One region of the Leifsonia sp. PARNA 1/14 genome, then DNA from elsewhere that is predicted to be linked to it. Evidence: predicted binding sites of a transcription regulator. Region 1 holds the regulator's gene; the other holds the start of a gene.
What was found. The regulator HspR, encoded in region 1, represses chaperone genes until heat shock. The targets are predictions, from matches to a motif close to AAGTTGAGTCNNNNNGACTCAACTT.

Region 1 (3,403 bases):
CACGGCACGGACTACACGCGGGCCTCGACCCCGGTGCCGTCCGACTCGTTCCCCGGGATGGTCGCTCAAGTCACCGGCGGCAACCCCGGCACGACGGGCGTCTACTACGACGACACGTACAACCACGCACTGCTCCCGGCCGGGACCACGAACTGCACGGGCGCAAAGCCCGGTGCGGAGGTCGCCTTCACCGAGGCTGCAGACAAGGACCAGTCCAGCATCGACGCCGGTCAAGGCCTGTCGGGCCTCCCCGGCAGCATCCTCTCGATGACCGGGACGCCGGCCACACTGCTCGACCCGGCTCAGCTGCCGGTCGACCCCGCCACCTGCAAGCCGGTCTACCCGCACCAGTACATCAAGGTGAACACGGTGTTCGAGGTCGCCAAGCAGGCCGGCCTCCGCACCGCGTGGAGCGACAAGCACCCGGCCTATGAGATCCTCAACGGCCCGTCGGGCACCGGAGTGGACGATCTGTTCACCCCGGAGATCAATAGCGACGCCACCGGCTTCGGCGGCGACTGGACCCAGGACAACCTGGCCACGCAGCAGTACGACGGCTACAAGGTGCAGGCCGTGCTCAACGAGATCGACGGCAAGGACCACTCGGGCACGAAGGCCGAGCCGGTCCCGGCCATCTTCGGCATGAACTTCCAGACGGTGTCGACCGCGCAGAAGCTCCCGACCTCCGACGGGCTCGCGGGAGGCTACCTCGCCGACGGATCGACGCCCGGACCGCTGCTGAGCAAGGCGCTCGACTACGTGGACGCGTCGCTGGGCGCCTTCACCTCGGAGCTGAAGAAGACCGGCCACGCGGGTGACACCACGGTCATCCTGTCGGCCAAGCACGGCCAGTCCCCGATGGACCCGGCCGCGCTCAAGCGCGTCGACGACGGCACGATCATCGCCGGCCTCGACGCCGCGTGGACCGCCGCCCACCCGGGAGCGGGCGACCTCGTGGCGTTCTCGACCGACGACGACATCATGCAGCTGTGGCTGAACGAGCACACCCAGGCCGCCGCCGACTTCGCCAAGCAGTACCTGGCGACGCACACCGCGACGGGCAACACCGCCTCCAAGGCGCCGATCACGGTGCAGGCGTCGGGCCTGACGACGATCTACGCGGGTGCGGGAGTCGCGAAGTACTTCGGCACCGCCGCGACCGACCCGCGCATCCCGGACGTCCTGGGCATCGCGCAGACCGGCGTGGTCTACACGGGCGGCACCTCCAAGATCGCGGAGCACGGCGGCGCGAGCGCCGACGACCGCAATGTGCCGATCCTCGTCTCGGAGCCGGGTGCGAAGCACGCTCAGCGGATCGCCGCCCCGGTCGAGACGACCCAGATCGCGCCGACCATCCTCGGCCAGCTCGGCCTCGACCCGCGCGCCCTCCAGGCCGTGAAGATCGAGGGGACGAAAGCCCTCCCGGCCTCGCAGCGGTAACCCCGAAGACTGAGGGGCACGTCGTTGTCACTTTCCGGACGGAGAAGTGACAACGACGTGCCCCTCGGCGTTCTCACCGGGTGCCAGCGGCAGGGTGCTACCGCTCCAGCGGCCTCCACACCACGACCTGGTTGCTGCGGCGCACGCGGGTGCCCGCGCGCATCGAGACGACCTCGCCCTCCGAGCCGGCCGCGAAGACACGGCGGCCGGGGCGGTTGAGCAGTTCGTCGGCGAGCGCCGACTCGAGCTCGCGCACGCGGTCGCTCAGGGCGTTCACGTGGTCCTCGAGCTCCAGGATGCGGCGGATGCCCTCGAGGCTCACGCCCTCGGAGCCGAGGCGCGCGATCTCCTGCAGCTTCTCGACGTCGCGCATCGAGTAGCGGCGCGACTTGCCGGCCGTCCGGCCCGGGCTCACGAGCCCGAGCCGGTCGTACTGGCGCAGCGTCTGCGGGTGCATCCCGGCAAGCTCGGCGGCGATCGAGATGACGAAGACCTGGGTGTTCTCGTCCATGGCTAGCTCCTGGCCTTGGCGAGAATGTCCTCCCTGGGCTTCTCGTCGGGGAGCTTCTCGGCGAACGCCTCCAGGGCCTCCTTGGCCTCGGCGGACAGGTGCGACGGCACCGCGATCTGCACCACGGCCAGCAGGTCGCCGGCGCCCTTCGCGGTCTGGACGCCGCGGCCCTTCACGCGCAGCACACGGCCGCCCGGAGTGCCGGGCGCCACGCGCAGCTTGACGGGGTCGCCGCCCAGCGTCGGCACCTCGATGGTCGCGCCCAGCGCGGCCTCGGCGAACGTGACCGGCACGGTCACCCGCAGGTTGAGGCCGTCGCGCTCGAACACCGGGTGCTTGCGCACGGTCACGGTGAGGACGATGTCGCCGGCCTCACCGCCGTCCGGGCTGGGCTGGCCCTTGCCGCGCAGCTTGATCTTCTGGCCGTCGGCGACCCCGGCGGGGATCTTCACCTTGAACGGCTTGCCGTCGGCTGCCTGGAGGCTGATGGTCTCGCCCTTGGTGGCGGTGACGAAGTCGATGGTGGTGTGCGCGGTCACGTCGTTGCCGCGGGTGGGGCCGCCGTAGCCGCGGAAGCCGCCGCTGGCCGAGCCGAACCGCCCGTTGCCGAACAGGCCGCCGAAGACGTCGTCGAAGCCGCCCTGGCCGCCGCCCTGCTGGAATGTGTACCGCTGCCCGCCGGCGCCCTGCGTGCCGAACATCCCGCCGAACACGTCGTCGAAGCCGCCCTGGCCTCCCGAGCCCGGCGCGGTGAATCGCGCGCCCGAGCCCATGGCGCGGATCTGGTCGTACTCCTTGCGCTGCTCGGGATCGCTCAGCACCGAGTTGGCCTCGCTGATCTCCTTGAACTTGGCCTCGGCGGCCGCGTCGCCCGGGTTGGAGTCCGGGTGGTACTTGCGGGCGAGCTTGCGATAGGTCTTCTTGAGCTCGGCCTCGCTGACGTCCTTGGAGACGCCTAGGACCTTGTAGAAGTCCTTGTCGAACCAGTCCTGGCTTGCCACGGCGCCTCCTCTCCTGTCGGTGTCATGTGTTTCGAAGTCTGCATGTTCTGTCGAGCGAGGAGCGGCGGGACACGCGTCCCGCCGCTCCTGGCGCTCATCGTCCGGCCCGTCAGGCCGGGGTGGAGACGACCACCTTCGCGACCCGCACCACGGTGGAGCCCAGCCGATAGCCGGTCTCCACCACCTCGGCGACGGTGTCGGCCGTCACGTCGGGGGAGGGCTGCTGGAAGATCGCCTCGTGGATCTGCGGGTCGAAGGGCTCGCCCTTCTCGCCGTACGGGGTGAGACCGAGCCGCTCGACCGCCGTGCGCAGCTTGCCCGCGATGGTCGCGAACGCGCTGCCCTCCGTCAGGTCGCCGTGCTTGTCCGCACGCTCCAGGTCGTCGAGCACCGGGATGAGGCCCTTGACGGCCTCGCCGACGGCGCGTTCGCGCTCGACCTCCCGGTTCGC
Region 2 (3,403 bases), on a different contig from region 1:
CGCGCGGATCCTCGCGGCGGAGCGCGGCGAGCAGGAGGACGGTCAGCCAGGCGACGATCGCCGCCGAGAAGGCGAACGACCGGGCCTCCTCGCCCGTGTACGTGACGCGTGGGAGGAGCACGCAGACCAGGCCGGCGACGACCGCCGTGCGCGTGTCGCGCAGCCGGATCGCCAGCAGGACGACCGCGGCCGTCGCCAGCCCGACCGCGAACGCGCTCGGCAGTCGCACCGCGAACGGCGAGAAACCGAAGAAGTGCCCCCACACGTGGAGGCCGAGGTAGTAGGTGCCGTGGACGGCATCGACGTGCGCCAGCATCGCGAACAGCGATGTCACCGGGCGCTGGGCCGACATGATGCTGGTGGCTTCGTCCCCCCAGAGCGACGGGATCCACGAGCCGACGGCCGACAGGAGGGTGGCGAGCGCGCCGAAGGTCGCCGCGAGCACCGCGGGGCTGGTCGCGCGCACGGCCCTGCGGGTGGGGGCCGGCCGCAGCATCGTGACAGACATGGGTCGGCACCGTCCTCTCGAATCAGCGTCGTGCCGCCAGTCAAGCCCACCGATCCCCAGAAAGGTCCAAGACGCCGGTGAACAGGGGATGGACTCTCGTAGTCCACGGCGCCGCCTGCTCGGCGGGAGAGCTCAGCCGCGCTCTGCGAGCACGCGCTCGGCGAGCAGGTCGCCCACCAGCGGACCCATCGTCAGCCCGCCCGCCCCGAACCCGGCGTTGACGTAGAGCCCCGGCCGGCCGGTCACCGGCCCGACGGTCGGGAGGTCGCCCTCCGGCAGCGGGCGCAGGCCGACCCTGGTCTCGATCACGCTCGCTCCGGCCAGCCCGGGCGCGATCGCGAGGGCGTCGTCCAGCACCTGCCGTTCGCCCGCGGCGGTGACCCGCGCGTCGAAGCCGGAGCCGGTCTCCCTGGTCGCTCCCGCCACGATGCGGCCGGCGTCGAACGCGACCAGGTAGTGCGGCGCCACGGGATGGACAGAAGGCCATGAGCGGGTGTCGGCGTCGACGCGCAGATGCACGAGTTGTCCGCGTTGCGGCTCCACCCGTGTGCGCACGCCGAGCGGCCGGAGGACCCGGTCGGTCCACGCCCCGGCCGCGACGACGATCGCGTCGGCGGCCTGCCGGGTGCCATCGACGGTGACGGCGCCGTCGTCGGTCAGGTCGGCCCTCGCCTCCAGGTGCGTCGCGCCGAGCGCCGCCGCGGCGTCGAGCAGCCCGGTGCGCAGTGCGCGTCCGTCGATACGGGCGCCGCCGGCGATGTGGAGGCCGTGCAGACCGTCTGCGAGCGGCGGAAACAGCTCCCGCGTGGCGACCGGGCCGATCCGGCGCACATCGCCGGCCGTGCGGGAGGCCGCCGCACGCTCGCGTACGCGCTGCTCGACGTCGTCGATCACCGCCGCGTCACGGTTGACGACGAGGGCTCCGGAGCGCCGGTAGCCGATCTCGCGCACACCGGCCTCCGCCAGCCGCTCGATCAGCTCGGGGTAGAAGTCGGCCGCTGCCGAGTACAGCTCGTAGAACGCCCCGCCCGAAGACGTGCTCCACGGCTGGACGATCCCGGCCCCGGCGTCGGTCGCGCGACCGACCAGCCCGGCGTCGACGATCGTGACGGCCGCGCCCCGGCGTGCCAGCGCGAACGCGGTCGCGGCGCCGGCGACGCCGTCTCCGACGACGACGATGCGGGGCTTCTCCATACGGCCGACCGTACACCGGGGCGGCACGGCACCGATTCCGGCCCGCGGGAATAACCTTTCCACCCCAGCGTTGAACTTGAGTGCACATAGCTCAACTTTGAGAAACTGGAGATCAAGTGCCCGAGAACTTCACCCCCGACGGCAGTGGCGAGAACTCGTTCGACGAGTTCCTCTCGCGCTACCTCGCGGGCGAGCGCGCCCGCGCCGCGCGCTCCATCGACATCAGCCGCTTCCTCAGCCGCCGCACCCAGGAGCTCCTCGCCGAGGCGGGCCGTTACGCCCTCGAGCACGGCCACCGCGAGCTCGACTCCCTGCACATCCTCCGCGTGATGGCGGCGCAGGAGCCGGCGTCCGACGCCATGCGCCGTATCGGCGTGGACCCGACGGGGGTCGCCGCTGCCGCCGAGCAGCGCCTCCCGGCCTCCGGCGAGGCCATCGACGCCGACGGCGCTTCGATCACCGCCTCCGCTCAGCGCGCGCTGTTCCACGCCTACCAGGTCGCCCGCGCCTCCGGCTCGACCTACATCGACCCCGAGCACCTCTTCTTCGCGCTCGTGATCGGTCAGGACGCGCCCGCCGGGCAGGTCCTGCAGGCCGCCGGCGTCACTCCCGACTCGCTCACCAACGCGATGCGTCAGGCCGCGACGGTCGGCGGCGGCGAGACCGCCTCCGCTGATGCCGCGAGCGACTCCACCACCCCGATGCTCGATCAGTTCGGCACCGACCTCACCGCGCTCGCGCGCGACGGCGGGCTGGACCCGGTCATCGGCCGACTCGACGAGATCGAGCAGACCGTCGAGATCCTCTCCCGCCGGACGAAGAACAACCCCGTGCTGGTCGGCGAGGCCGGCGTCGGCAAGACCGCGATCGTGGAGGGCCTGGCCCGCGCGATCGTCGCCGGCGACGTGCCCGAGCAGCTGCGCGACAAGAAGGTCGTCGCGCTCGACCTCGCAGGGATGGTGGCCGGCACCCGGTACCGTGGCGACTTCGAAGAGCGGCTCACCAAGCTCATGGACGAGATCAGCGCAGGCAAAGACGAGCTGATCGTGTTCATCGACGAGCTGCACACCGTGGTCGGCGCCGGAGGGTCCGGCGAGTCCGGCGGGATGGACGCGGGGAACATCCTGAAGCCCCGGCTGGCGCGCGGCGACCTCCACCTGGTGGGGGCCACCACGCTCAAGGAGTACCGCCGCATCGAGAAGGACCCGGCGTTGGAGCGCCGCTTCCAGCCGGTGACGGTCGGCGAGCCGAGCGTGGAGGACGCGGTGCTCATCCTCGACGGCCTGCGCGCCGCCTACGAGGAGCACCACGGCGTCAGCTACACGCCCGACGCGATCCGCGCGGCCGTGGAGCTGTCGAACCGCTACGTCTCCGACCGCTTCCTGCCCGACAAGGCGATCGACCTGATCGACCAGGCGGGCGCCCGTCTGCGCCTGTCGCTGGGCAAGCGTGTCGATGCGTCCGAGCTGATGCAGAAGCTGGCGAACCTGGAGTCCGAGAAGAACTCCGCCGTCGCGAGCGAGCACTACGAGGAGGCTTCGCGCCTCCGCGACGAGATGGAGGCCGTGCAGCGCTCGATCGACGAGCTCGGCTCGGCCCGGCACTCCGCTGCTGCTGCGGTGGACGCGATCGTCGACGAGGCGGAGATCGCCGCGATCATCTCGCGTGCGACCGGCATCCCGGTGTCGCGCATCGGCGACG

Region 2: AC0HS0_RS13615 (ATP-dependent Clp protease ATP-binding subunit) is a predicted target of HspR. The motif match lies at 1,776-1,800, and genes of this name have one in related genera.

Annotation. Positions count from the first base shown of each region.
Region 1 covers NZ_JBVQSP010000002.1:763,904-767,306, reverse strand. The annotation lists gene AC0HS0_RS08800 (alkaline phosphatase family protein) at 1-1,440, shown strand, start outside; gene AC0HS0_RS08795 (heat shock protein transcriptional repressor HspR) at 1,538-1,951, opposite strand; gene AC0HS0_RS08790 (DnaJ C-terminal domain-containing protein) at 1,954-2,952, opposite strand; gene AC0HS0_RS08785 (nucleotide exchange factor GrpE) at 3,062-3,403, opposite strand, start outside.
Region 2 covers NZ_JBVQSP010000004.1:415,700-419,102, forward strand. The annotation lists gene AC0HS0_RS13605 (glycosyltransferase family 39 protein) at 1-508, opposite strand, end outside; gene AC0HS0_RS13610 (NAD(P)/FAD-dependent oxidoreductase) at 641-1,702, opposite strand; gene AC0HS0_RS13615 (ATP-dependent Clp protease ATP-binding subunit) at 1,819-3,403, shown strand, end outside.